2 regions of the Bacillus coreaensis genome follow, and region 1 is predicted to be linked to the other one. Evidence: riboswitches for the same ligand, from Rfam matches in the RefSeq annotation. Region 1 holds a riboswitch; the other holds the start of a gene.
The links. Region 1 has a riboswitch for S-adenosylmethionine ahead of ACQ5H4_RS11445 (methionine ABC transporter ATP-binding protein). Riboswitches for the same ligand answer to the same signal wherever they lie in the genome.

Region 1 (15,053 bases):
TATGACAGAACAGAAGAAGTATCGGTTAGAAACACTAGGTGTCCATGGTGGATTAAGTCCAGATCCTACTACAGGAGCAAGAGCAGTACCGATCTATCAAAACAATGCTTATCAATTTAAAAGCACTGAACATGCTGCTAATCTCTTTGCACTTGCTGAACCGGGATATATTTATACACGCATTCATAATCCAACTACTACTGTGTTCGAAGAAAGAGTGGCCCTCCTTGAAGGTGGAGTAGGAGCACTCGCTGTATCGAGCGGAATGGCAGCGATTACACTGGCGATCCTAAATTTGGCTGAAGCAGGGGATGAAATCGTTGCAGCTTCGAATCTATATGGAGGTACATATAATCTATTTGCTATAACATTACCTAAATATGGTATCAATGTGAAGTTTGTGGATTCAACCAATCCAGAGAATTTTAAGCAAGCTATTACAGAGAAAACAAAGGCGATATTTGCAGAGACCATTGGAAACCCAAGCTTGCGAATTCTGGATTTCGAAAATGTCGCAAAGATCGCACATGAGGCAGGTATTCCTCTTGTTATCGATAATACCTTTGCGACTCCTTATTTATGTCGTCCAATCGAGCATGGTGCGGATATTGTTATTCATTCGGCAACAAAATGGCTTTTAGGGAATGGTACAACTCTTGGGGGTATTATCGTGGATGGCGGAAAGTTTGATTGGAATTCGGCGAAGTTTCCTGGATTTACAACCCCTGATGCCAGCTATCATGATATTGTATATAGTGAAGCAATTGGTGCTGCAGCTTATATTGTAAAAGCAAGAGTTCAATTGCTACGTGATCTAGGTCCAGCATTAAGCCCTCAAAATGCCTTTCAATTCACTCTAGGTTTAGAAACTTTGCATGTGAGAATGAAGGAGCATGTGGCAAATACGAAGAAGATCGTAGAGTATCTAGAAGCACATCCTGCGGTTAATTGGGTGATGTATCCAGGAAATGAGAAGCATCCAGACTACGAGCTTGCGAAGAAATACTTACCTAAAGGAGCAGGTTCTGTCGTTGTCTTTGGAATCGACGGAGGGCGAGAGGCTGGAGCAACGTTTATAAATAGTCTCAAACTTTGGGCACATGTTGCCAATGTTGGTGATGCAAAAAGCTTAGTCATTCATCCTGCAAGCACAACTCATCAACAGCTTGACACAGAGGGGTTAAAAGCAGCAGGCGTTCCAGAGGATTTAATTCGTCTTTCGATCGGGATTGAAAATGTGGAGGATTTAGTTGAAGATTTAGAGCAAGCGATTACATTAGCGACAGGGAAAACCTCGCTTACTAGCCATGTGTAATCCATAAGATTTTTGTCGAAATTTATCGTTGACACTCCCGTTTTTCCATGATACGATAGCACTCGTGATTAAGACTACAACTAAAAAAGTTCATATAGATTGATAAGCTCTTATCAAGAGAGGTGGAGGGATGTGCCCTATGAAGCCCGGCAACCGTCAAAATATTGAAATGGTGCCAATTCACACAAAGCGTATTGCTTTGATAGATGAGAGAAAGGTGATACTTTCTGCCTTTCTGCTCATGCAGAAAGGTTTTTTTTATGTTCATTTAGAGTGCTCTCATTCGAATAGGAATGAACCGGATGATAGAACCTAAGTTGTATTGTACCTTTCTGTAGCATGACAGCATGTAGTTTTATCAGAATAATCGGAAATGGAAGGGGGAGAAACCTTTGATCTCGATAAAAGACGTAAAAAAGATTTATTCTTCAAGACAAGGAAAAGTAACGGCTGTTGATAATGTAAACTTAGAAATTACTGAAGGAGAAATCTTCGGTGTAATTGGTTATAGTGGCGCAGGGAAAAGTACGCTTATTCGTATGCTGAATGGGTTAGAAATTCCTACTGAGGGATCCGTTATTGTGGCAAATAATGAAGTATCGAAAATTAAAGGTAGTAGCCTTCGTAAAGCTAGACAGGAAATAAGCATGATATTCCAACATTTTAACCTTTTATGGTCTCGAACAGTAAGAGAAAATATTGCATTTCCACTTGAAATTGCAGGAGTTCCTAAAGGGCAAAGAATGAAAAGAGTAGACGAGCTTATTCGTTTGGTTGGATTAGAAGGAAGAGAAGACGCTTACCCTTCTCAATTGAGTGGTGGGCAAAAACAAAGAGTAGGAATTGCGAGAGCACTTGCTAACAATCCCAAAGTTCTCCTTTGTGATGAGGCAACATCTGCTCTTGATCCACAAACAACAGATTCGATTCTAGAGCTATTAGTTGATATTAATAAGCGTTTAGGTTTAACCATCGTCCTTATCACTCATGAAATGCACGTCATCAGAAAGATTTGTCATCGTGTAGCTGTTATGGAAGGTGGAAAGGTTGTTGAACTCGGCCCAGTACTTGACGTATTTAAGCACCCTAAGGAAGAAATTACGAAACGATTTGTTCAGCAAGTAACAGAACCTGAAGAAACGAAGGAAACAATTGAACACTTATTAGAACTGTATCCGCATGGTACAGTCGTTCAACTAGGTTTTGTTGGAGAAGCAGCAGAGCAACCGCTGATTACGAACCTTATTCGCCATTACGAGGTAACTGTAAATATCCTGCAAGGGAAAATATCACAAACACAAAATGGTTCTTATGGAACGCTTTTCATCCACTTAGATGGGGAAAGGGAAGAGCTTTCAAAGGCCATTGCATATATCGAATCACAACAGGTTGGAGTGGAGGTGATTTCGAATGCTTGAGACACTTTTACCAAACGTGAACTGGGAAAAAATGATTGAAGCAACGAATGAAACCCTGTATATGACAGCTATATCAGTTGTTATTACATTTGTTCTTGGTTTAATTTTAGGACTTTTATTATTTTTAACAGCTAAGGGTAATATTTGGGAAAATAGATTAGTGAATAAAGTGATCAGTTCTGTCGTGAACGTCTTCCGCTCGATTCCCTTTATTATATTAATTGTTCTTTTGATTCCTTTTACAAAGCTTATACTAGATACGATGATTGGTGAGAATGCAGCTTTACCGGCATTAATTATTGGTGCCGCTCCGTTTTACGCGAGAATGGTGGAAATCGGATTGCGTGAGATTGATAAAGGAGTTATTGAGGCAGCTAAATCAATGGGTGCTAAAACTAGCACGATTATCATTAAGGTGCTTATTCCTGAATCATTGCCAGCTTTAGTATCTGGTATTACGGTTACGGCTATTGCTTTGGTGAGTTATACAGCAATGGCTGGTGTGATTGGTGCGGGTGGTTTAGGAAACCTAGCATATCTCGAAGGGTTCCAAAGAAGTCGTAGTGACGTAACCCTTGTGGCTACTGTTATCATTTTAATAATTGTGTTTATTATCCAATTTATTGGAGATTCTATAACATCAAAACTAGATAAAAGATAGGAGAGACAAAAATGAAGAAATTTTTAAGCTTATTTTTATCATTAGCAGTTGCTTTAGTTCTAGCAGCTTGCGGTACAGCAAATGATGATGAGTCAAACGGTGGTGAAGGTGAAGAAGCAGCAGAAACGACTGAATTAGTAGTGGGAGCTTCTAACGTACCTCATGCTGAAATTCTAGAAGAAGCAAAATCACTTTTAGAGGAAAAAGGAATTGAATTAAAGATTGAAACGTTCCAAGATTACATCCTACCTAACCAAGCGTTAGAATCTGGTGATCTTGATGCAAACTATTTCCAACACATTCCTTACCTTGAGTCTCAAATGGCAGAGCATGGCTATGATTTTGCTAATGCTGGTGGAATTCATATCGAACCAATGGGTGTGTACTCTAAAAAGTACGAGAGCTTAGATGACCTTCCTGAAGGAGCACATATCATCATGAGCAGCTCAGTAGCAGACCACGGTCGTATTTTAACCATGCTTGAAAAAGAGGGATTAATTACTCTTAAAGAAGGCGTAAACAATGTAGAAGCAACGGTTGAAGATATCGCAGAAAACCCTAAAAACCTTCACTTTGACACAGAGTATGAAGCATCATTATTACCGCAAATTTATAACAATGATGAAGGTGATGCAGTACTTATCAACTCAAACTATGCAATTGATGCAGGTCTGAACCCAATTGAAGATTCAATCGCAATCGAAGACAAAGAGTCTCCATACGTAAACGTAATCGCAGTACGTAAAGACGACGAAAACTCTGAAGCAATTAAAGCTTTAGTAGAAGTGTTACACTCAAAAGAAATTCAAGATTTCATTCTTGAAAAGTATAAAGGTGCTGTAGTACCTGTATCAGAATAATAAGAAATGCAGATGTCTCTTAAAGAGGCATCTGTTTTTTTTTTGTAATAATTTGTGTTGTTTCAAGGATACTAACAGATGTGATACTACATAACTTAAAGACTGGAGTGGGACAAATGGATCAAGGATTTATTGCAAATAATCCGAGTGAAGAAGCTCTACATGATTATAAACTAGGACTTGGCACGTTTACGCAAAAAATGCCAGATATCGCTAGCCATTTTAATTCATTCACAGAAGCATGTTTTAAAGAAGGAGTCTTGTCTCAAAAACAAAAGCAATTAATTGCATTAGGAATTAGCTTATATTCTCAGGATGAATATTGCATCATCTACCATATCAAAGGATGTATGGATCAAGGGGCAACTGAGCAAGAAATTCTTGAAGCAGTGGGCGTTACAGCGGCGTTTGGTGGTGGAGCCGCTCTGAGCCAGGCTGTTACACTTGTCCAAAATACAATGGATGATTTTAATCAATTAAAACAGTGAGTTAAGCTCCTATCGAGAGTATTTGGCTAGAAAACACTGGAAATCATAAGGTGAGTTTTTCTAACAAAGTCTTAGCTGTATACATCCTTAATTATCGTGTTTTTTCGGCTTTGTTCCAAAGAATTGACCTGTGTTACGATAGATGTGACCAAAGAAAGTCGAATAAAGCGATATTTGGAAGGGATGGATTCATTATCAGTCAACTAAGGTTGAACTACACGAGTGAGATGGAAAAGGCGATGTATGCAGCTCATGGAGTGGGATTTGAAACCTACAGTCGAAGGCATAAGGTTAGAATGAAAATTGAAAAAGCAAGGCAACAAAACTATCTGCATAGTCAAAGAATGATTGCTGATTTGGATCGTAGGGTTCATGCCTAGTAGCTTGTATATTATATAGAAGAAAAAAGAGCCAGTGGTGAATTCCACTGGTTTTTTTGTTGAGCCAGTGGTATCGTACATAGAAAAGATAGTCGGAGAAAAAAATAGGTAGGTAATATGTCGAGATGAGGTTCATAAGAGTTGATATCACATTTCATTTGTTATAAGATTGTAATGAGAATAAAATGAGAATGAAAATAAAGTTTTTATAGCAAAGAGATAACTAATTTTCTTTCAAATTATGGAGGTAATAGATATGTCAGGGTCAACTTTATCCATTAAGGATTTACATGTGTCAATCGATGAGAAAGAAATTCTAAAAGGGGTAACTCTTGAAATTAAGGGTGGAGAAATCCATGCAATCATGGGACCTAACGGAACAGGTAAATCTACTTTGTCTTCTGCAATTATGGGACATCCTAAATATGAAGTAACTTCTGGTTCAATCTCTCTTGATGGAGAAGATGTACTTGAAATGGAAGTGGATGAGCGTGCACGTGCTGGTCTATTCCTAGCGATGCAATACCCAAGTGAAATTAGTGGGGTAACAAATGCGGACTTCTTGCGTTCAGCTGTTAACAGCCGTCGTGAAGAGGGAGACGAAGTTTCTTTAATGAAATTTATCCGTCAAATGGACAAAAACATGGAGTTTTTAGAAATGGACCCAGATATGGCTCAACGTTACTTAAACGAAGGGTTCTCTGGTGGAGAAAAGAAGCGTAACGAGATTCTGCAATTAATGATGATTCAGCCAAAGATTGCAATCCTTGACGAAATCGACTCTGGATTAGATATCGACGCGTTAAAGGTTGTTTCAAAAGGAATTAACGAAATGCGTAGCTCTGAGTTTGGTTGCTTAATGATCACTCACTATCAACGTTTATTAAACTACATCACACCTGACTTCGTTCACGTAATGATGCAGGGACGTATCGTTAAATCTGGTGGCCCTGAGCTTGCTCAACGTTTAGAAGCTGAAGGATATGATTGGATTAAAAAAGAGCTTGGCATTGAGGACGAAACTGTCGGGCAAGAAGCGTAAGTTAGGGGGACCAGACATGACTACAGAAACCGTATTACCATTCGATAAGGAATATGTGACTTCTTTTTCAAAAGAGATGGGTGAGCCAGCTTGGTTAACAGAACTTCGCGTAAATGCGTTAGCCTCAGCTGATAACCTCTCATTTCCAAGACCTGATAAAACAAATATTACAAAGTGGAACTTTACTCAGTTCGATAAGCATATCGTTAAGAGTGAAGATTATTCTACTCTTGCTGATCTTCCGGAAGAAGTAAAATCATTGATCGGTACAGAAGAAGGCGAGAAAACATTATATATCCAACGTAATAACCGCCCAACAATTCTTTCTGTTTCAGAGGAATTGAAAAATCAAGGCGTGGTATTCGTAGATATCTTTACTGCTGCTCGTGAGCATGGGGATCTTTTACAAAAGTACTTCATGAAAGACGGTGTAAAGGTTGATGAGCACAAGCTTACTGCTCTTCATGCGGCATTAATGAACGGTGGAGTGTTCCTATATGTTCCTAAAAACGTAGAAGTTTCTGCACCAGTTCAAGCGGTATTTATTCATGATGACAAGGAAGCAAATGTGTTCAACCATGTTCTTGTAGTGGCTGAAGATAATAGCTCTGTGACTTATGTTGAAAACTATATTTCAACGATCGAAGAAGCAAGCTCAATTTTTAACATCGTAACGGAAGTAATTACAGGTACAAACGCGACTGTTCAATACGGTGCAGTTGATACATTAGCTAAAGGTGTAACAACGTATGTAAACCGCCGTGGAGTAACAGGACGTGACTCTCGGATTGAATGGGCACTTGGTTTAATGAATGACGGTAACACTATTTCTGATAACGTGACAAACCTTGTTGGAGATGGATCAGTTGGCGACATGAAAATGGTCACTGTTGGACGTGGGGAGCAAACACAAAACTTCACGACAAGTGTTGTTCACTGGGGCAAGCACACGGATGGCCAAATCCTTAAGCATGGTGTAACGAAAGACAGTGCTACTTCTATCTTTAATGGAATTGGAAAAATTGAATACGGTGCAACTAAGTCAAATGCGGAGCAAGAATCACGCGTATTAATGCTTAGTGAAAAAGCACGTGGGGATGCTAACCCTATTCTTCTTATTGATGAAGATGATGTAACGGCAGGACACGCGGCTTCAGTAGGACGCGTGGATCCACTTCAACTTTACTATCTAATGAGCCGTGGAATTCCTAAAACAGAAGCAGAACGCCTTGTTATTCATGGCTTCTTAGCTCCTGTTGTAAACGAGCTTCCTATCGAAGGTGTGAAAAAGCAACTAGTGGAAGTTATCGAAAGGAAAGTAAGATAATGAATATTCAGGATATTCGCAGTCACTTTCCGATTCTACATCAAGAAGTGAACGGCAAACCATTAGTGTATCTTGATAGCGCAGCGACTTCTCAAAAGCCCATTTCGGTCATCGAATCGTTAGAGAAATATTATAAAGAATATAATTCGAATGTGCACCGAGGTGTTCATACGCTTGGTACAAAAGCAACCGACGCTTATGAAGGGGCGCGTGAAAAGGTTAGAAGGTTTATTCATGCAAAATCTACCGAAGAGATAATCTTCACTCGTGGAGCAACTACAGCCTTAAACATGGTCGCCCACAGCTATGGTTCAGATAATCTTCGTGAGGGTGATGAAATTGTTATCACCTTTATGGAGCATCATGCCAATATTATTCCTTGGCAACAAGTAGCCAAAAAAACGGGTGCTACTCTTAAGTACATTCCTCTACAAGAGGACGGAACAATTAGCCTAGACGATGTAAGAGCAACCATTACGTCAAATACCAAAATTGTATCCGTGATGAAGGTTTCAAATGTTTTAGGTGTTATGAATCCGATTAAAGATATTGCCAAGATCGCTCATGAAAATGGTGCGATCATGGTGGTTGACGGTGCCCAAGCTGCTCCACATATGAAGATTGATGTACAGGATCTAGACTGCGACTTCCTAGCTTTTTCTGGCCATAAAATGTGTGGACCAACTGGAATTGGAGTTCTTTATGGGAAGAAACAGCATCTAGAAAAAATGGAGCCGGTTGAGACAGGTGGAGAAATGATCGACTTTGTAGATTTATACGAATCTACTTGGAAAGAGCTTCCTTGGAAGTTTGAGGCAGGTACTCCAATTATTGCGGGTGCTGTTGGACTTGGGGCTGCGATTGATTTCCTTGAGCAAATTGGCTTAGAAAATATAGAAGCTCACGAGCATAAGCTTGCTGCTTATGCGATGGAGAAGTTATCACGAATTGAAGGCATGACGATATATGGCCCGAAAGATCCAGGTCTTCGTGCTGGTGTGGTTACTTTCAATATCGATGATGTTCATCCGCATGATGTGGCAACAGTGCTTGATGCAGAAGGTATTGCCGTACGTGCTGGTCATCATTGTGCACAGCCACTTATGAAATGGCTTAAGGCAACGGCAACGGCTCGTGCCAGCTTTTACCTGTACAACACCGAAGAAGAGATTGATAAGCTTGTGGAAGGGCTTATCAAAACAAAGGAGTATTTTAGCGATGTCTTCTAATCATTTAGATACCCTCTATAGACAGGTAATTATGGATCATTACAAGAACCCTCGTAATAAAGGGGTTTTAGAAAACGATAGCCTAACCATCAACATGAATAATCCTACATGTGGAGACCGGATTCAGCTTACACTTAAGCTTGAGGAAGGTGTCGTGAAGGATGCGAAATTTGAAGGAGAAGGCTGCTCCATCTCTATGTCATCTGCTTCTATGATGACGCAAGCTATCAAAGGGAAAAAGCTTGATGAAGCATTAAAGCTTTCGGAAGTGTTTTCTCAAATGATGCAAGGTAAAGAGTACGACGATAGCTTAGACTTAGGTGATATAGAAGCGTTACAAGGTGTGTCCAAATTTCCAGCGCGAATCAAATGTGCGACTTTAGCTTGGAAGGCAATGGAAAAAGGCATGAAAGAAGAACAAGAATAAGGGGAAGCATAAACGCATGCTCCTACGAATGGAGGAACACGACAATGGCTAAAAAAGCGCCTGAAATCGGTGATTATAAATATGGTTTTGCCGATAAAGATGTGTCTATCTTCCGCTCGAAGCGTGGATTAACACGTGAAATCGTGGAAGAAATCTCAAAAATGAAGCAAGAGCCACAATGGATGCTTGATTTCCGTTTGAAATCACTAGAGCATTTTTACAATATGCCAATGCCACAATGGGGTGGAGATTTAGCAGCTTTAAATTTTGATGAAATTACGTACTACGTAAAACCTTCAGAAAAGACAGAACGTTCTTGGGATGAAGTTCCTGAAGAAATTAAACAAACATTTGATAAGCTTGGTATTCCAGAAGCTGAACAAAAGTACTTAGCTGGTGTATCTGCTCAGTACGAATCTGAGGTTGTTTATCACAACATGCAGGAAGACCTTGAAAACTTAGGAATTGTGTTTAAGGACACTGATTCTGCCCTTCGTGAAAATGAAGACATCTTCCGTGAGCATTGGGCAAAAGTGATTCCTCCAACGGATAACAAATTTGCTGCATTAAACTCGGCTGTATGGTCAGGTGGATCTTTCATCTATGTACCAAAAGGTGTAAAGGTAGAAACTCCACTTCAAGCATATTTCCGTATCAACTCTGAAAACATGGGTCAGTTCGAGCGTACCCTTATCATTGTTGATGAAGGCGCACATGTACACTATGTAGAAGGTTGTACAGCACCTGTTTATACAACAAACTCCCTTCATAGTGCTGTTGTTGAAATCATTATCAAAAAAGATGCTTACTGCCGTTATACAACGATTCAAAACTGGGCAAACAACGTGTTTAACCTCGTTACAAAGCGTGCGGTTTGTGAAGCAAACGCAACAATGGAATGGATTGACGGAAACATCGGTTCTAAGTTGACAATGAAATACCCAGCGGTAATCCTTAAGGGTGAAGGTGCTCGTGGAATGACCTTATCTATCGCGCTAGCTGGTAAAGGTCAACACCAAGACGCTGGAGCGAAAATGATTCACTTAGCTCCAAATACGTCTTCTACAATCGTTTCAAAGTCGATTTCTAAGCAAGGCGGAAAAGTAACGTACCGTGGAATCGTTCACTTTGGACGTAAAGCAGACGGAGCACGTGCGAATATCGAGTGTGACACACTAATCATGGATAACCAGTCTACTTCAGATACGATTCCTTACAACGAAATCCTAAACGATAACATCTCATTAGAGCATGAAGCGAAGGTTTCAAAGGTTTCTGAGGAGCAATTGTTCTATCTAATGAGCCGTGGTATTTCTGAAGAAGAAGCAACAGAAATGATCGTAATGGGCTTTATTGAACCATTTACGAAAGAACTTCCGATGGAATATGCAGTTGAAATGAACCGTCTAATCAAGTTCGAGATGGAAGGTTCTATCGGTTAAGAAATAAAGGAAACGTTCACCCTAGAAGGTGAACGTTTTTTCATACATATGATATGATGAGGACAATAGTTGGAGGGGTGTAATGATTTATATCGGAGTGACTGGTTGGGGTGACCAGGATCGCTTGTATGGTCCACATACCTCACCTAGAAATAAGTTAAAAGAGTATGCTGGTTTTTTTCCAACTGTCGAAGTTGATTCCTCCTTTTAGGCTATACAGCCTACTAAAAATGCGCAAAGATGGACCGAGGATACCCCGTCTTCCTTTCGTTTTATTGTAAAGGCATATCAAGGGATGACAGGACATTCGAGAGGAGAGATTCCTTTTGAAAGCAAAGAGCAAATGTTTCAAGGGTTTAAGGATTCTCTTACACCTTATATAGAAAGCAAAAAGTTAGCTATGGTCTTGTTTCAGTTTCCGCCTTGGTTTGATTGTAAAAGGGAGCATGTTGAATACTTGCGTTGGTGCAAAAAACAGATGGGGAATATCCCATGTGCTCTCGAATTTCGTCATCAATCGTGGTTTCGTCCCTCCTTTTATGAACGAACCATTCAATTTATGAAGGAGGAAAAGTGGATTCATAGCATTTGCGATGAACCGCAATCCGGAGAGGGTTCTGTCCCTACTGTGCTCGAATCACTAGGGAAAGAGAAGCTGCTAATTCGTTTTCATGGAAGAAACGTGCATGGTTGGCAAAAACGTACAGAAAACTGGCGGGAAGTCAGATACTTATATCGGTATAATCAGAATGAATTGCGACAATGGGTAGAGCATATAAAAAAACTAGAAAAAGAAACGAAACATCTATACATTGTTTTTAATAATAATTCTGGTGGAGATGCCGCTGATAACGCGCTTGAGCTGATTGATCTACTCGGAATCGAGTATGAAAACTTAGCTCCTCGCCAGCTTGATTTGTTTTAGCATTTTTGTAAGGGGAGAGACAGTATGACCTTAGAAGATATTCATATTTATCACACGAATGACTTACATAGCCATTTCGAGCACTGGACAAGAATCAGCTCTTTCTTACAGAGAAGAAGAGACCTTCACCAAAGTGCAAACGAAGACGTTCTTCTATTTGACATAGGTGATCATATGGACCGGTGGCATCCTCTTACAGATGCTACACGGGGAAAGCGGAACACCCTGTTATTAAATGAAGTGGGATACACGGCCGTAACGATTGGAAATAATGAAGGAATTACTCTCTCCTTCGAAGATTTAGACACTCTATATCAAAAGAGAACATTTGATGTGATTGTAGCCAATTTTTTTACAGCTAAAGGTACTCGTCCTAAGTGGGTAGAGCCATATCATATTTATGAGCTGAAAAATAAAGCACGCGTGGCTGTTATCGGTTTGACCGCCTACTTTTCCCATTTTTATGGACAGCTGGGCTGGGAACTATCCGAACCGATGGAAGAACTACAGCGACAGCTAGCCCTAGTAAAAAAAGAGGCAGACATCATCATTCTCCTCTCTCATTTAGGCATAAATGAAGATGAAGCTATTGCTGAACAATTTCCTGAAATTGATGTGATTTTAGGGGCGCATACCCATCATGTGTTTCATGAAGGAAAAGAAATAAATGATGTCATTCTAGGTGCTGCAGGAAAGTACGGAATGTTTGTTGGCCATATAACACTTACGATTGATAGCAAGACACTTCGCGTGATGAAAAAGCGAGCAATTGCTTATGATTCAAATAAACTTCCTTATGTAGATAACGAAAAGGAAGAGGAGAATCGGCTGTATGAGGAAGGAAAGGCTTTGCTATTTACCGAAGTTGCTAGAATAAAAGAGCCTTACCGATCCAGGGAAGTGCTAGCACGCCTTCTTTGTGAAACTCTTCGCAGCTGGTGTAACGTAGATAGTGCCTTTTTAAACGAAGGGTTAATATTGCATGATTTACCAAGTGAAATGGTTACGGAATACGATTTATTAACAATTTGTCCACATCCCATAAATCCCACGGTGGTCGAGCTCTCAGGTGCTGAATATCAAGAAGTCATCCGACTTGCATTAGATGAGAAGTGGAGAAATATGGTGATTAAGGGGTTTGGATTTCGTGGTACTTTCATGGGGAAAATGATCTTTGAGGGTGTCGAGGTGAAGCATGAGAATAATGGACTCTCCTTTTATATTAATGGTAATAAAATAGAAAGAGAAACACGTTATCAATTAGCCATTCCAGACATGTTTACTTTTGGTCAGCTGTTCCCTGAGATTAGAAGAGCGGAGCATAAAGTATTCTTCTTCCCAGAATTTATGCGTGATTTATTACGCTGGAAGCTTCAAAACTTGCAATAGCTAGGCAAATGAAACTCACATTTTTTCTTCCTATTTCATAAATTGATAAGGAAGAAAGGAGAGTGTAGCAAGTGATTGAGCTTTCACCTATTGAAATCAATGGACACACTTTTTTAAGTGTATCAGTAAAACTCCCAAAAACAAATTTGCTCGTTGTGAGCAATGATAAAGGATACATCATGTGTGGTGCTCTTGATGTGGCACTTCTCAATGATAAGCTTAAGGATAGAAAAGTAATTGCCGGTAGAGCCGTTGGCGTTAAAACCATTGAGCAGCTTTTGGAGGCACCTTTAGAATCTGTAACGTTTGAAGCAGAAAATTTAGGGATTACAAAGGGTATGCTTGGAAAAGATGCCATGTTAAAAATGATTTAAAAAGGCGCAGGATATGCGCTTTTTTTAGTTTTAATTGGATAATAGGAAATTAGTTTGTTCTGCTTGATAAGCAAATATAGTCAATTGACCTATTTATTTTTTAAATTAGGTACTAAAGTATGTTGATATTTAGTCGATAATAGAGTTATCTTAGTAGATAAAGTAGGAATTTGTCAGGACTTGTTGAATAATATCAGTCAGACTAATACAGGAGAACTATAATGAGACTAGTAGCTACCGCTAATGTAGAATCTGGAACTATACTTGGTAAAACAGTTAGAAGTGATAAAGGTCAGATTTTACTAAGCGAGGGAGTAGAGTTAAATGAAAAAATGCTTAATCGCTTACAACTGCTGGGCATCACCTACATATATATAAAAGATTCTGTAACAGAAGGGATCGAGTATATCGAGGTACTCCCCGATTCGATTCGCAGACAGGCTGTCCAAACGATTGAAACCACTTTCCATGAGCTTCAAATGGATAGCAAATTTAATTCTACATTTGTTATTGAAAAAGCGTCAAAAAGATTTAAAGATCTGATTCGACAGCTTTTATTTGAGTTGAGAAATAATGAAAATTTGTTAACCATGTTAGCTGATGTCTATACATATGATAACTATATCTTCACACATTCCTTACATGTGACTATGTATTCTCTAGCGATTGGAATGAAGTTAAAGTTAACTCCTAAAGAACTTGAAATACTTGGGATGGGAGCCATACTTCACGATGTAGGGAAAATGAAAGTACCATGTGAAATTCTTCAGAAACCAGGAAAATTAACAGATCAAGAATACGATGAGATTAAAAAGCATCCTGAAGAAGGATTTCAAATGCTTCGTAATGTTCCAGCGATGTCCCTTATTGTTGCTCATTGTGCGTATCAGCATCATGAACGGCTAAATGGGACTGGATATCCACGAGGTATCGAAGGAGAAGATATTCACCAGCTTGCGAAAATTATTGCGGTAGCTGATGTGTTTGATGCGGTTACCTCAAATCGAGTGTATCGTGATGCTATGCTACCCCATCATGGTCTAGAAATTTTGTTTGCAGGGTCAGGAACCCTTTTTGATCCAAAAATAATAGAGGCATTTCGTAAAGGGGTAGCCATTTACCCTGTAGGAATTACGGTGATACTTGATGATGGTCGTAAAGGAGTTGTATCCAAACAAAACATGGGAGTCAGCGACCGGCCGGTTGTAAGGATCATTGAAGAAGATGGTAAAAGCATTGACCCATACGAACTTGACCTAAGCAAAAGCTTATCAACAATGATTCTTGAATGCGATACAACCTTTCCTAAAAAAGCGTAACTAGTCTATCAAAGTTAAAAAAATTCATATTTTTGCGCTAGTTCCCTCCTTTACAGCATACATATAGCTTGTAAAGGGGGGATTTGTCTTGCGTAAATTTCGCGGTCGTCTGCCGCGGAGAGGTCCATTGCCGTTCAGATATGTTTTTTTACTTACCTTCGTGTTTTTTATTTTTTCAACAGCAGCTGGTCTTTGGATAATAAATGAGGGGCTAAAGCCTACACTTGTTAGCTATGCAAACTCACAAACTCGAAAAATTGCTTCACTCGTCATAAATAATGCAGTAAGTAAAAAAATAACAAATGTTATGGATATAAAATTCGAAGAGACCGGTGATGGCGATGTGGTGTTCCTAAACGCAGAACATCTAAACCGTGTGAAAGCAGAAGTAACTGAGTTGGTACAAGACAATATTAAAAAGGCAGAAAAAGGAGATCTCTCAGAGCTTGAATCCTTC
Region 2 (15,053 bases), on a different contig from region 1:
AGGGCTATATGTCGCAAAAGAAAAAGGCTTTTTTGAAGACGAAGGTCTTGATGTGACCATTCAGATGCCTGGAGAAGCTGGTGCTGATCAACTTGTTGCTTCAGAAAAAGCAGACTTTGGTGTAGGTTATCAAGAGGGTATTACACAAGCAAGAGTTCAAGGGGTACCTCTTGTTTCTATAGCTGCAGTCATTCAACACAATACATCTGGGTTCGCATCACCGGCATCTAAAAATATTCAATCTCCTAAAGATTTTGAAGGAAAAACATACGGTGGCTGGGGCTCACCTGTAGAACAATCCATCATCGACTCCCTTATGAAGCAAGAACAAGCAGATGTAGAAAAGGTGAATATTGTAAACATAGGCGATGCGGATTTCTTTACTGCTGTTGAACGTGATATTGACTTTGCATGGATATACTACGGTTGGACAGGCGTGGAAGCAGAATTACGAGGAGAAGACATCAATATGGTCTACTTAACCGATTACTCCGAAAAGCTAGACTACTATACACCTGTGCTAACAACTAGTGAAAACATGATTAACAATGATCCAGAAACAGTAAAAGCTTTTGTGAAAGCCGCTTCAAAAGGCTATGAATTCGCTATCGACAACCCTTCCGATGCGGCGGACGTCCTAATCAAAGCTGCTCCAGAGCTTGACGCAGAGCTTGTAAAGAAAAGTCAGGAATGGCTTGCTACCAAATATCAAGACGATGCAGACCAATGGGGAGAGCAACGTTTAGAAGTATGGGAAAACTATGCTTCTTGGATGCTTGAGAATGGGTTGTTAGAATCAGAGTTAGAAGCAGAAAAAGCCTTTACTAATGAATTTTTACCACAATAGGAGTTGATCATATGACAAACGCACTTGTTAGTATACAAATTATCCCTAAGACAAAAAACGGTGAAAATGTGATTCCTTACGTAGATGAAGCAATAGCCATTATTGACGCGTCAGGAGTAAAGTATGAGGTTCATCCTTTAGAAACAACTATGGAGGGTGATCTTCAGGAACTTTTTGCTGTCATTACGAAAATGAATGAGAAGATGATTGAAATGGGAAGTAGCAATGTTATTTCACAGGTGAAGATTCTATATCAACCAGGTGGAATTAAAATGGATACACTTACGGAGAAATATCGTTCATGATACAAAAATTACAAAAAGGATGGAGACCAATTTTTGTTCTCCTCCTTTTATTCATTGGCTGGGAATTCACAGCAAGAATTACTGAGATTCCAAATTGGCTTCTCCCAACTCCTTCACAAATTTTTAACGAACTCATAAATGGTTGGGGCACTGTCTCTGTACATCTTACATCCACCATTCAGCTTATTTTTCTTGGCTTTGTTTCTGGAGTTACCGTAGGTCTGTTAACTGCTTTTATTTTACATAATATCCCTTTTTTAAAAGAATCTTTATATCCGCTTCTTATTTTATCGCAAAATATACCCATTATCGTACTTGCTCCACTTCTTGTGATATGGTTTGGCTTCGGTTTATTACCCAAATTAATTGTTATCACTCTGGTTTGTTTCTTTCCAATTACCATTTCAGCCATGGATGGATTTCGCCAAGTTGCTGCAGATCTCTTCCATTATATGCAAATGGCAGGAGCAACAAAACGACAATTATTTTGGAAACTTGAATTTCCATTTGCCCTCCCTTCGATCTTTTCAGGGCTGAAAATTTCAGCAACTTACAGTGTCATGGGAGCCGTTATATCTGAATGGTTAGGATCTGAAAAGGGTATTGGAGTCTATATGACACTATCATCCTCATCGTTTCGAACCGATCGAGTGTTTGTTGCGATATTTCTCATTATGGTATTAAGTTTGTTATTTTTTATGATGATCAATTGGTTGGAGAGATTTATTATTCGTTGGAAAGCTGAGGGGAAAAATCGTGGAGCTTCTTGAATTACAAAATGTGTCTTTTTCTTATCGAAATAAAAAAATCTTAGATGATCTCACCCTCTTTATTAAGCACGGGGAGTTCGTAACGATTCTTGGTCCCTCTGGCAGTGGGAAAAGTACAATTTTCCAATTAATCGGTGGTCTGCAGACTCCACAATCAGGGTCCATTATACTCGAAGGAAATGACATTACAGGTAACAGAGGACATATTAGTTATATGCCCCAAACCCCTTCCTTACTACCATGGCGCACAATCATTCAAAATGTCGTACTTGGCCAAGAGCTGCAAGCTAAAAAGGATTACGAATTGGCAGAAGATATGCTGCGAAAAGCGGGGCTAATAGAATATAGAAATGCTTTTCCTCACGAACTTTCAGGAGGTATGAAGCAACGGGTTGCATTTTTACGGGCACTACTTAGTCCCCAGCCCATCATCTGTTTAGATGAGCCATTTTCAGCTTTAGACGAATTAACTCGTCAGGAAATGCAGTTATGGCTGCTTTCGATTTGGGAACAGTTCAAAAAAACAATTATTTTTGTTACCCATAATATAGAGGAGGCACTCTTTCTTTCCGACCGAATACTCGTATTATCCGATAAACCTGCAAAAATCAAACAAGAGGTTGTTGTTCCCTTCTCGCGACCAAGAAACGAGGAAATAATGTTCTACGGAGAATTTCTTCATTACAAAAAAATGATTCATGATTTTTTAAAAGAAAAGGTTGATCAGATATGAGAAAAATAATAGACTGCCACTTGCATCTAGATAAGTATGTAGATGCAGAGGTTCAGATGATGATGGAGACACTTGACGAAGTTGAAATGCTCATAAGCGTTTCCTATGACTTAGAATCCTGCAAAAGAAACTCGTATTTTTCAAGGATATACCCTCAAGTCAAATCAGCGTTTGGATACCATCCTGAGCAAGCTATAGGTTCAGATGAAGAAATGGCAGACCTTTTTCAATGGGTGTACTCACATTTTGATGAGATGATAGCGGTTGGAGAGGTTGGCCTCCCCTTTTACTTACGGACTTCTACTTCCTTTAATTCCTCTCTGGAACCATATCTAGAATTACTCGAAGAGTGGGTAAAGCTGGCTAACAAGAAAAACTTGCCTATCTCGCTTCATGCAGTTTATGATGACGTGCCAACCGTTTGCGCTATGTTAGAAAGGCATAGTATCGAAAATGCTCATTTCCACTGGTTTAAAGGAGCTGATAAAGATATGGATCGAATCATTCAGAACGGATACTTCATCTCGCTTACTCCTGACCTTTTTTACGAAGAAGAAATTCAACATATCGCAAAGCGCTTTCCCCTTTCACAGATCATGGTAGAAACAGACGGTCCTTGGCCCTTTGAAGGACCGTTTAGCGGCAGAATGACACATCCTAACATGATTCATCAAACAATAAGACAACTTTCTGAATTGAAAGCTATCTCACTGGAAAAGACATATGAAACACTGTATGTAAATACAAAACACTTCTTTCGTTTATAAAGGAATGAAGGTGAGGAACCCCACCTTCATTCTTTTTTGTTACCACTTAAAGCAAGCAGCACCAACGATGATTAATAGTATGAAAAGTACAACGATTAGCGCGAAGCCACCACCGTACCCAACTCCACCAACTGCTGGATAACCGCAACCGCTGTAAGGATAGCCGTATCCGTACATATCTATTCCTCCTTTACTATTTTCCAATTAAATTAGTAACCGTATCCGCCGAAGCCCCAAGAAGCACCGATGATAATTAAAAGGATAAATAAAACTACTAACAGAGCGAAACCTCCGCCGTATCCACCAAATTGTTCTGACATTTAAATTACCTCCTTAGTTGTAAGTCAATATATCCTATGTAAGAAACCCAAAATGTGCGAATAGTCAAACGCCCTTTTTTAGGTAAAAAGCGGAGGCGGCTTGTACAGGGGCGAAAGGCATAAGACGCACTCCGCAGGAAATCCTGATTTCTGGAGGAGGGCGGCTTATGACCCGAGCCCCTAGCCGCTGGAGCTGGATTGTAAAAAGCGGAGGCGGCTTGTACAGGGGCGACAGGGATTTCAAACTAGTTCAGGCTTTACCCAAAACAAGAGCCTCCCTAATTGGGGAGGCTCTTGTTTCTACATGATCGGTCTCATTTCATAATTATTAATAATAGATTCTTTCATTTCAGCAAAATTATATTCGTATTGAATCTGATTTGGCAAGGGAAGTTCAATCCAACGATAAAGACCAAATTGAGTAATTTGTTCTTTATAAATTGGTCGACAATTTTCTAATACACTTACATTGAAGGATTCAAAACCATCCAATTCAATTACTTCTTTAAGTAATTGCCTTTTCATTTCGAGACTCGTTACTTCTTTTTCCTTCTTGGAAGGAAGATGAATAACAATTTTTTCATCTTTTATTTGCTCCAAAATCATTAATTTTGATCTAGAAAGCTTCTTTAGCATTCTATTAATTTTCCAAAGAGAGACACCATCAATCGTTTTAAAAATTAACGCCATATTTTTTTTCATCTTTTCCATTTCCTTTATTTCCTCATTTTCGTATGTATGCATAACATATCACAATTTGTCGATTTTAAAAATTGGACAATTGACCTAGCAAGTACTTGTCGTTTTGTTTTTCTTATTCAAGATCAGGACGTTTGTTGTATGTTTCTATCATACATTACCAATATTGTTGTACATTTACCTTCTAGTTTTAAAAAAAACCATTCTAAAGTAGTTTAATAGATTTTATTAAAAAAGGAAACTTCCATCTTATTCCTGCATAGATTTAAAGGTAGATAGAAGTAAAGGCGGAGAACAAAAGTGAGTCGATTGAAACGATACATGACATATAAACCTTGGGTCAGTTTGAAAATTGTTTTCTTACTAGTTTGTCTCATCGTACTTTTCCTTTTAGTAGCAAAGCTTTACGTTAATAATACTAACGTCACTGATCAACCTAAGATAGACGAACCAGGGGAAAAAATCATCATCATCTTACCGAGTGGGAAAAAAGTATATACGTATGAAAACTTGATTGTATCTGAGAACGGAAAACTGTACTACAAAGGAGATCGATCAGAGCTTGATTTAACCGGTGGAATTGTCAAATATGAAGATTGGGATTAAAAACGAAAAGCCATCCATCGATGGCTTTTCGTTTTTATATTTTATAGTTTACTTTAATAACATTTGCTTTTTTTAATGTATCGTAAACAATAACGATAGCCGGGCCTAAAAATAAACCAAGAAAACCAATAAGCTTAAATCCTATATACAGACTTACTAAAGATGCTAGTGGTGAAATCCCTAGACTGCTCGAATATACCTTCGGCTCAATGATCCTTCTTATTACTGTGATTAACCCGAATAAAATAATTAATCCTACTCCTAGCAATTGATTTTCCTGTAATATTGCCACAATTCCCCAAGGGACTAGAACAGAGCCTGTACCCAAAATAGGTAATATATCTACAATGACTATTAATAATGATAAAAGAGTTTTATTTGAAACACCTAAAATCCATAATCCTGTGAATGCCATCACAAAGGTAATTACACTTAAAAATAGCTGAGCCTTTATAAAGCCAACCCCTGCCCATGTAAGCTGATTGATGACAAGGGATGCTTTCTTTAAACTTCCCTCTGTTAGATGTCTTTTTATATTCTCTTTTAATCTAGGTAGCTCTAATGAAAACAGGAATAAAGCAACCAAGTATACTAAAAATTCAATTAAAAAACCAGGTATGGCTGTTAATAAAGATATGATGGTTTCAAACATAGTTTGTAAGAAGGCATCTAAGGAAGCGATACTTGACTCTATCGTGTTTTCCATCGATTTTAACACTTCTTCTGGAAGTGTTTGTAAATATCTTTCTAAACTACCCATTATTGGTAAAATGGTACTCCGATAAAAATCCTTTACAAAAGTCGGAGTGCTCTCTGACAAACGAAGAGTTTGTTGAATGACTAAAGTAAAAAAGTGGTAGCCAATGATTACTAAACCTAATATGTACGTTAAGAATGATGCTAATACCGCATGCACTCGTGCAATCTTAAGTTTATTTTTATAAAACTCAACTAATCCTTCTAAAAATATAGCTGTAACTAAAGCAAAAACTAATGGCAAACTATACGGCAGTAAGAAAAATCCTACACTGCACAAGATGATAATGATAAGAAGCTTTTTTAGCATGTATTTCTCTCCTACTTTCCTTCCATAGTATTAGTATACAGCCATTTTCATATGGAAAAAAGAGTTAACATGAAATAAATATAAATGGAATGGACAATGACCCCATCTAATAAATGGATCAATTGTCCTTTACCAACTCATTATATTTGCTTAGAAAACTGTGATAAATACTTAAAATTTAAACGACTGTGTTGGTGAATTAAGTGAGCAGATCTCGTGGCATCTGTTTTTCTCAAAGTATTAAGGGCTTTAATCATTTCTTCCGCGGTACCAATTCCAATCCCATGACCAAAGTATTTATCTTCACCTAGAAATACAACATTTTCTCCAATCCAAACCGGATTATGATAATCTGGATTGTAAAAATACATCACATCCCCCGGAATAAAATCTGAGCCCACTTTTGTGATAATGCCTAGATCCTCATCATAACTCCAATCCCATACGAGTAGGTGATTAAAAAGACGATTAAAAGCTCTTTCGTCAATGGATTGAAGAACAGCATAATAAAATATTACAACGATGGCTGTCGAGCATTCAAACCCGTACTCTGCCCCATTATGAAAAATATCTTTTATTGCATCAGATGGTAGCACATTTGGCTTAAGCATATAACCTCTTGATGTTTTTGACCAATATTCAGAGTGGAATTTTGACGTTTGAAATACGGAAAATTCTACTTCACTTTCGTTCAATGCATTGGCACTATTTATCATATTTTCTCGTAACATCAATTCAAATAAAAGTTCTCTACTATGAACATATCTATGCACTTCACTACTATTCAGTAAGAAGTGGAAAATTTCTGCTTGTTTGCTGGATAATTGATAAGGGGGTGTCTCTACATTCATTCCCGCAACGATAATCATAAATCCTTGATCTCCTTTCTCCATTACTACATGCTATGCTTCGATGGGAAAAGAGGCCCCTTATAACGTAAAAAGGGGGCATTCGCCCCCTTTCCTTACGGTTTTAATATAATTTTCAAGCAATTTTCTTTCTTTTTATTAAATAACTTATACGCTTTTTCACCATCAGCTAAAGGTATGTGATGGGTGATAATATCATTAACCTTTATTTTCTCTTTACTCACTAACTCGTAAAGGAATGGCGTATTTCGTATTGCCGGGGCAAAGCCCATTTTTAGTGTAATATTTCTGGCAAAAAAATCACCCAAAGGAAATCCATTATACCTAAGACCATACACCCCAACAAGTTGTACAACTCCTCCTTTTCTAACAACTTGGCTCGCCATCTTAATTGCTGTAAGGCCGCCCCCTTGCAGAAAAAGTACCGTTTCGAAAAGTTCAACCGGTGTCATTTTACCACTTGCTCCAACACAATCAATAACAATATCTGCTCCCCCTTTGGTTATCTCTAACAAAAGGTCCGATAGCTCATATATCTCCTCAAGATTGAATACCTCTACCCCATTGGTTCTTTTTGCATGTTCCAATCGATACGGAATTCGATCAACGGCAATAACTCGGTTCGCTCCCTTTAGCCAAGCAATCTTCTGTGTTAACAATCCAATCGGACCGCATCCGATTACTATAACCGTATCACCTGGCTTTACATCTGCATTCACTACTCCCCAGTAGGCAGTTGGGAGTGCATCAGCTAAGAGAACTAAAGCATCAACTTGTAGCTCATTGTCATCAGGTACTCTGAACCGAGTGAAATTTGCGAATGGAACTCTCAACCATTCTGCTTGGCTTCCAGAATAATCTCCGTACAGACGTGAACAACCAAACATGGCACCCGCTTCTGGCTTTTCCTCTTTATTCGCAAGATCACACTGGCTTTCTAGACCATTTTCACAGTAAAAACAATGTCCACAAGCAATATTAAAAGGGATAACCACCTTATCACCCTTTTTTATTCCAGTTACTTCTTTTCCGATTTCTTCAACGATTCCAACTGCTTCATGTCCAATAACATAATCCTTTTCAAGACTTGGGATCATTCCATGGTATAGATGCAAATCTGAACCACAAATCGAAGATGCAGTAACTCGCACAATGATGTCATCTGGAAGCTGAATGACTGGATCAGGTACATTTTTCACTTCGACATGTAATAAGCCTTGATAAGTTACAGCCTTCAACTTATTCACCCCTTCTAATCAGTGAGAGTCAGCAAGTAGTGAATAAGTGCATCCTGCTCTGATTCAGAAAACCCTGTTGTTTGATCTACCCAAAAGGAGTGTCCTTTACCAGTGACATTCGCTGTGAATAAACTCTTGTTCTTTGCATTGCTTTCAATCACTCTTTCTCTTAACCTTGAGTCAACCATCGCTTTTAGACTATGGTACGGATCAAGAAGCTTCCCTTGTAAAATGGTTTCTGTTACTCCAACCTCTCCATTTGAACCAACAGCAGCTCCACCATCATGTAAGTAAGGAGCACTTCTAGAAAGGTTATAAAGGCTTATCGTTTTGTAAGCTCCCTTTGTATTTGAAAAGCCCCATGCTAGTTGAAGCAACTCCTCTTGTTCAGGTGTTGTTCTTATCACATTTACTTTCGGATTTTCAGGCAGGGGGACAGGCGTTCCATCTTCATATACTTTTGGTACATCGTGATAGTCCTTTAATGCCGAAAAACCCTTTGCACGTGAGGCATTTGTTTTTAGTTCCTCCACAGAAATCAATTTATTGCTCGTTACAAAAGTCCCTGCATGGCAAGAAATACATCCTGCTTTTGTAAATACTCTTTCACCCTTCTCTGATTTTTCTTTATCCTTTTTTATTCCACTTGGTACCGGAGAAAGAGAATTCATGTATGCACTCATTGCATTTAATTGTTCATATACCTTATACCCAGCCGAGCTCGATAGGACCCCTACAGATGTCATATAGGAGGTTTTTGGATAGGTGGGAGATTTAGTCAATCTGTTCACTCCTGGTACTCCTGGTGTGGGGTCTACTTTCGCAAAAAATTCAGATGGCTTTTGCGAAGACTTTCCATCGTAACGATACTTTGGATTCGCAGCATTTTGCAAAACGGTTCCCAGGTATACTTCCTTATCTATTTTCATCGTATACTTACTTATCTCAGAGGCTGAGACCGCATCCATATTCTGTGAATGGGCATTATTAATAGCTGCGGAAATCCCATTAAAAGGACCGATTTGACCTTGTCCGCTCCACCCAAATGGGCGATCACCATTCGTCATCGCATCAGGAACTTGAACAGGATTATTATGTAAATCAATGGTTGTGTCATTACTCCCTGCAGGCCATTTAATAATCTCTGCATCCACGAATTTTTCAAACTTATCTATATCAGGTAAGGCATCTTTTGTTCCATTCGATGTTTCTATTTGTACAGAACTTTGACTAATATACTTTTTAATATCATCTAATTCTGTATGAGTAAAATAGGAGGATGTGTTGGTACCCATTGCAAGAGCAAGACCGATTTGCAAATCCGTATTCGGGACTCCCTCCATAATTTTCCCCTTCTCATCAACTGTAGCATGACAAGCAGCACAGCTAACACCTGCTTTTAATCTTCCTTCATCAAATACGACCTTAAATCCAACTGGGGTCTTGGCCCCCTTAGCCACATCCAGACCTGTATCAATGAAGTCACCTTTTTTTATGCTGAAATCACCAGCTGAAAAATCTTTATACGCTTCAACCCTCAGGTTATTCGTTCCTTCCCCATTTAATTTTAAGATTGCCTTTCCTATGTCCCCCAGTGTTAAAGCCCCGTTAAACATACCTAAAACATCTGAAAAAAACACTTCATTTCCAAAGGTCTCTTCGTAAAATAATTTTCGCCCTAATACTATCTGTTCTGGTGTCCCCATCTCCACTTGGCTTGACATAGAAGCTATTTTCGATTTTTTTCTGGCTCCCTTACATCTTCTGCTTCTGGCACAAAGGCAAAATCAATGGAAACATTTGTTAATGTATAGATGGCAACACCGAAGATAAGCATAATTACTCCAAACAAAAATAAAAATTTTCTCATTCTGCACCTCCATAGCAAACATATTATTTGCCCTATGGAGCTTTACGATACAAAAAAAAGACGCAATGATTATGCGTCTTCCCTAAAAACTATTAACCACAATCAATTGATCTCTTTTTAGACCGATAGGTGATACAGGGTAACGTTTATATAAGACAGGTAGCTTGATATCCTCTAGCTCACCTTCGTATAAGAAACTTCCGTAAATACTACCACCAAGCTCTTTAACAACTTCTTGAAGTATATTTACATGCTTAGAGTTTTCATTTATAACCGCTTTTAAACTCAGCCATTCTTCCTTGTTTTGCAGTGGAAATACAGCTAATTGAATCCTTGGATTATTCTCATTTTCATTTTGAGTTTGATAGCTATATCGATCAACTTTTTGCAAGGGTTGTTTTTGTTGTTCAATCTGTACTAAATCTTCAATCATAGCACTTGCAGTAGCCTTTGAACCAGCTCCTGGTCCTTGGAGCATAAGAGTCCCAACCAAATCGGTCTTAATAACTATGCCATTGTCTACCCCCTCCACATTGTAAAGAGGATGTTCGGTACTTACAAACGTTGGCTTTACGGTTGCCTTGATTCCCTTATCCTCTTTTTTCAAAGTGGCCAAAAGCTTTAACCTTAATCCATATCCCTCACCTAAGGCAAGATCTTCTAATGTGACTTCTTCAATCCCAATTCTTTCAACCTTTTCCCAGTCGGGCTGCTCATGGTAGATTAAACTACTTAAAATCATTTGCTTATAGAATGCATCTCTACCAGAAATATCACTTTCTGGGTTAGCCTCTGCGTAACCGAGTTGTTGTGCCTCTTGAAGGCATTTTCCAAAGCTTAATTTTTCATTTCTCATTTTCGATAAGATGTAATTGCTTGTTCCATTCAAGATACCTTCTAGAACTAAAATCCCATTCACTTGGAGGAGTTGAATAATCGTTCTAAGTAAAGGAATTCCCCCCGCAACGGCTGCCTCAAACGTTAAGAACTTACCTTTATTTAAAGCATATTCCGTAAGCTCCTCACCACGATTTGCAAGCAATTCCTTATTTGCACTTATAACATGACAGCCCCGATCTAAAAATAACTTTGTATAGGAATAGGCTGGTTCAATACCAACAATCGCTTCGAACACATAGTCTATTTTCGGCAGAGCTAAGATTTCGTCAATCTTTGTAGTGACAATAATATTTTGCGGAAGTTGGCGTTCCTTTTCTGACTTCACTAATATACCAACAATTTCAACCTTTTTACCAATTACATGTTCTAGCTTCTCCTGATGAGTATGAAGGATGGAATCATAGACACCTGAACCTACCGTACCAAATCCTAAAAGAACCACTTTCACCGTTTCCATCATATTTTCCTCCTCTGATAAAATAAAAAACCCTCTTCTAAAGAAGAGGGTTTTTTGTTATCATCTCTTCTTATCTGTCAAAGCACGATTGCTTTGCAGGAATTGGCACCGTGTTTTCTATAAATAGAAAATCGGTTGCCGGGTATCATCGGGCCAGCCCCTCCACCACTCTGGATAAGAAATCCAATATTGAATTCATTTATGGATAATAATAGCACAAACTTTTTTTAAAAGTAAAGAAGATTTATAGAATCTTACCATTTTGCCATAAGATTATATATATCTTGAAGAGTCTCATATCCCTTTTGCTGAACTTTATCAATAAAAATACACCAAAGAACAGCCGTCAATTTAGCGTCTCCTAATGCGTGATGTCTGTCCAATACTTCTATCCCATATCTCTCGCAAATATCCTCAAGCTTGTTTTGAGTTAATTCTGGATCGGCAACTCTTGATAGAAATGATGTATCAATGATGCGATGTTTTTGAGGGGCTTTGAATTGTTTCCAGTTCGCTGCTTGCAAGAAGTTTTTTTCATGATTTGAATGGTGTGCAACAAGTGGCGTTCCTCTAGCAAAGTGATAAAAATCCAGTAGAACATTTGATAACGGTGGTGCACTCTTTAGATCCTCTTCAGAAATTCCTGTTAATTCCTTCACCTGGTGTGGAAGTTCTTTATCATATTGAACTAAAGAATAAAAGGACTCGGCTTCCTTCACATACGCACCTTTTGTCTTTATAGCACCAATAGACAAAATTTCATCGCCTTTTTCAGGAAAGAAACCCGTTGTTTCAAGGTCAAAAACCGTCACCTCTAATTCAGACAATGGAACCAGCAAAGCATTCTCTGAATTCAGTTCTTTTTGAATTTGACGCAAAAAGGCAACATGCTGACCGTTTTGTCCCTGTAAGCCACTATATACATTTGTCCCAAGTTTCCCCTGGATTCCCCTCACAAAATGAATAAACGGTTCAAACGCCATGGTTTCCACCCTTTTCAATCATTCTTTGTACGTATTGCTGCAGCTTCTTTCCATCCTTTAGTATCTTTTTAATTAGTTTTTGATTATCTTTCGTAAGTTTTTTTACATACAAGTAGTGAGAATCATCATAAGAAGACGTTAATGAAAGGTAGTCTAATCGAAACTGGAGAAGTTGCGAAAAATTCTCCAAGTAATGAGATAAATCCTCATACTTTTCTAATTTGTTTAGCTCTTTTAATCTGCCTATCGTACTAGTCTCAATTATCCCTTCTTTCCATGCCAATAGCCGAATTGCATTCACATATGGTATAAAAGCAGAATACTTCAAATCAATAGATCCAGCATGAATTCCCTTCTCCTCAACAATGATTTGTCCTAGGGGACCAATCGTCTTTTTGACATGTTTAACATTTTCTAATAATCGGCTTAAAAATTGAGGGTGGGAGTGACTATATTCGTGAATCACGTTTTTTAGATGATAAAGGAGATCAGGGTCACCTACAAGTTTTCTAGCATCATAGAAAATCTGCAGATTGCGAATCGAAACCCAACTGCTCTCCTCCATCCAACTTACCACCTGTTTATTCCAACTCGAAGCTGTTTGACACCATAGTGGATTTGAACTCATTACCTTGCCATCACAGAAGGGGTAACCAACTATTTGTAATCCAATTGATAATTCCTTTCCTAATTCACTAAAATAATAACCTGCCTCTCGACTATCTTCTTGGAAAATAATCCCATGATCTTGGTCACTTATTAATCCTTGTTCAAATCGTCCCCCGCTACCTGTAATAAACCATACAAAGGCGCACGGAGGTTCAGCAGTCATTCGGGCACTCGCAGTCTCAAATACCTTTATCATAATCTCGTCGTGAAACTTATTTAGAGATTCTGAATTTGATAAATACCCTGCAACATGAGTTTCTTTCCATAATTTTATTGATTCATATGAACTCAAATCTTACACGCCCTTTAAGTAGATAAGGAAAGCCCCATAAAATGAGGCTCTCCTTATTAATTATGAAGAAACTTTTTGGTTTTCACTAGTTAAAAATACTTCTGGATAACCGTAGCTACCATGTTCACTTACATCTAGACCCATAATTTCTTCCTCTTCAGTAACACGAAGGCCACCGATTACTTTCTTTACAATCGCAAGGATAGCGAACGATACTACAAACGCGTATAGTCCAGACACCCCAACACCCATTGCTTGAACTCCAAGTTGTTCTAATCCACCACCATAGAATAACCCTGGCTTACCAACTGTTGCTAATTCTGGTGTTGCAAAGAACCCTGTAGAAAGCGTTCCCCATACTCCTGCAGCACCGTGAACAGATAGTGCAAAAATCGGATCATCAATTTTACGTTTTTCAAAGAATCTCGCACTATAGAATACTAGAATTCCAGCAACAAATCCGATAACAACCGCTGCCCAAGTATCAACGAATGCGCATGATGCTGTAATAGCAACCAGACCTGCTAGTGCACCATTTAAAATTGTTGGAATATCTGACTTTCCTAATACAACCCAGGAAATAATTAGTGCTGCCACCGCACCAGCACCTGCAGCTAAGTTCGTATTAAGTGCTACAAATCCAAAGAATCCAGCGTCAACTGAAACAGTACTACCAGCATTGAATCCAAACCAACCTACCCAAAGAATAAGAACACCTAATGCTGTAAATACTTGGTTATGTCCATAAATATTGTTTGCAGAGCCATCTTTATTATATTTCCCAATACGTGGTTTTAATAGAATAGTAGCTGCTAATGCCGCCATAGCTCCCGTTAAGTGAACAACTGTTGAGCCAGCAAAGTCTTGCTTTCCATGTTCTGCTAACCAGCCACCGCCCCAGATCCAATGAGCAACTACCGGATAAACTAATGCAGAAAACAATAATGTAAAAATTAAATATACGGATAATTTCGCACGTTCAGCAAAGCCACCAAGAGCAATTGTAATAGCAATTCCTGCGAATGCTAATTGGAATAAAAAGAATACCGAAGAATTTAGCGCTAAATCTAATTCTGCCCCACCGTAGAAAAAGTTAGATAAACCTACAAAGAAGTTAGCATTGTCACCAAAAATAAATCCAAAACCTACTGCCCAGAATACTAGTGAAGATAAACCGAATGTAAAAATGGTTTTACCAGCAATATGACCCGCGTTCTTCATTCGAGTGGAACCAGCTTCTAGCATGATAAATCCACCGATCATGAAGATAACTAACACCGCCGATACCATTACCCAGAGACTATTCATTAAGTAGTTTACATCCATTTTTCTTTTCCCCCTTAAAATTGTTGTGTAACTTTACTTAACATTATAATGTCATAAAATATAACATTAGTTCGATTAAGTTTATTTTAAACGATATCTATAAAGAGTCAATAATATTTACAAACATTCTTAAAATTCCATGTAAGATAATCTAACAAAACTTGAATGTAACCCCTTTCTATATCGTTCGACAACAAAAAACACCATCTTCCACAAGGAAAATGGTGTTATTTCGTGCTTATTTCATCAACTAGCTTTTCAGCTACTCGGCGATAATGATTACTAATATTTATTAGGGAGGCGATTAGGAGAACATTTTTTAAATAAAGATTAGCA

Region 2: another riboswitch for S-adenosylmethionine. It lies ahead of ACQ5H4_RS03855 (homoserine dehydrogenase); the one in region 1 lies ahead of ACQ5H4_RS11445 (methionine ABC transporter ATP-binding protein).

Annotation. Positions count from the first base shown of each region.
Region 1 is NZ_JBOCCY010000006.1:97,371-112,423, forward strand. It holds gene ACQ5H4_RS11440 (O-acetylhomoserine aminocarboxypropyltransferase/cysteine synthase family protein) at 2-1,315, shown strand; SAM riboswitch class I at 1,423-1,528, shown strand; gene ACQ5H4_RS11445 (methionine ABC transporter ATP-binding protein) at 1,708-2,733, shown strand; gene ACQ5H4_RS11450 (methionine ABC transporter permease) at 2,726-3,394, shown strand; gene ACQ5H4_RS11455 (MetQ/NlpA family ABC transporter substrate-binding protein) at 3,406-4,254, shown strand; gene ACQ5H4_RS11460 (carboxymuconolactone decarboxylase family protein) at 4,371-4,742, shown strand; gene ACQ5H4_RS11465 (YuzK family famiily protein) at 4,793-5,122, shown strand; gene sufC (Fe-S cluster assembly ATPase SufC) at 5,379-6,164, shown strand; gene sufD (Fe-S cluster assembly protein SufD) at 6,181-7,491, shown strand; gene ACQ5H4_RS11480 (cysteine desulfurase) at 7,491-8,720, shown strand; gene sufU (Fe-S cluster assembly sulfur transfer protein SufU) at 8,710-9,147, shown strand; gene sufB (Fe-S cluster assembly protein SufB) at 9,192-10,589, shown strand; partial or broken gene ACQ5H4_RS11495 (DUF72 domain-containing protein) at 10,672-11,514, shown strand; gene ACQ5H4_RS11500 (bifunctional metallophosphatase/5'-nucleotidase) at 11,539-12,903, shown strand; gene ACQ5H4_RS11505 (YunC family protein) at 12,975-13,277, shown strand; gene ACQ5H4_RS11510 (HD-GYP domain-containing protein) at 13,499-14,596, shown strand; gene yunB (sporulation protein YunB) at 14,685-15,053, shown strand, end outside.
Region 2 is NZ_JBOCCY010000002.1:133,233-148,285, reverse strand. It holds gene ACQ5H4_RS03925 (ABC transporter substrate-binding protein) at 1-847, shown strand, start outside; gene ACQ5H4_RS03920 (thiamine-binding protein) at 859-1,152, shown strand; gene ACQ5H4_RS03915 (ABC transporter permease) at 1,149-1,922, shown strand; gene ACQ5H4_RS03910 (ABC transporter ATP-binding protein) at 1,909-2,655, shown strand; gene ACQ5H4_RS03905 (TatD family hydrolase) at 2,652-3,422, shown strand; gene ACQ5H4_RS03900 (YjcZ family sporulation protein) at 3,462-3,599, opposite strand; gene ACQ5H4_RS03895 (YjcZ family sporulation protein) at 3,632-3,742, opposite strand; gene ACQ5H4_RS03890 (hypothetical protein) at 4,043-4,453, opposite strand; gene ACQ5H4_RS03885 (hypothetical protein) at 4,742-5,047, shown strand; gene ytvI (sporulation integral membrane protein YtvI) at 5,082-6,113, opposite strand; gene ACQ5H4_RS03875 (protein-glutamine gamma-glutamyltransferase) at 6,254-6,982, opposite strand; gene ACQ5H4_RS03870 (alcohol dehydrogenase catalytic domain-containing protein) at 7,078-8,220, opposite strand; gene ACQ5H4_RS03865 (electron transport protein) at 8,235-9,944, opposite strand; gene ACQ5H4_RS03860 (hypothetical protein) at 9,950-10,090, opposite strand; gene ACQ5H4_RS03855 (homoserine dehydrogenase) at 10,173-11,447, opposite strand; SAM riboswitch class I at 11,515-11,628, opposite strand; gene ACQ5H4_RS03850 (exonuclease domain-containing protein) at 11,702-12,430, opposite strand; gene ACQ5H4_RS03845 (DUF294 nucleotidyltransferase-like domain-containing protein) at 12,420-13,391, opposite strand; gene ACQ5H4_RS03840 (ammonium transporter) at 13,452-14,717, opposite strand; gene ACQ5H4_RS03835 (DUF1836 domain-containing protein) at 14,945-15,053, opposite strand, start outside.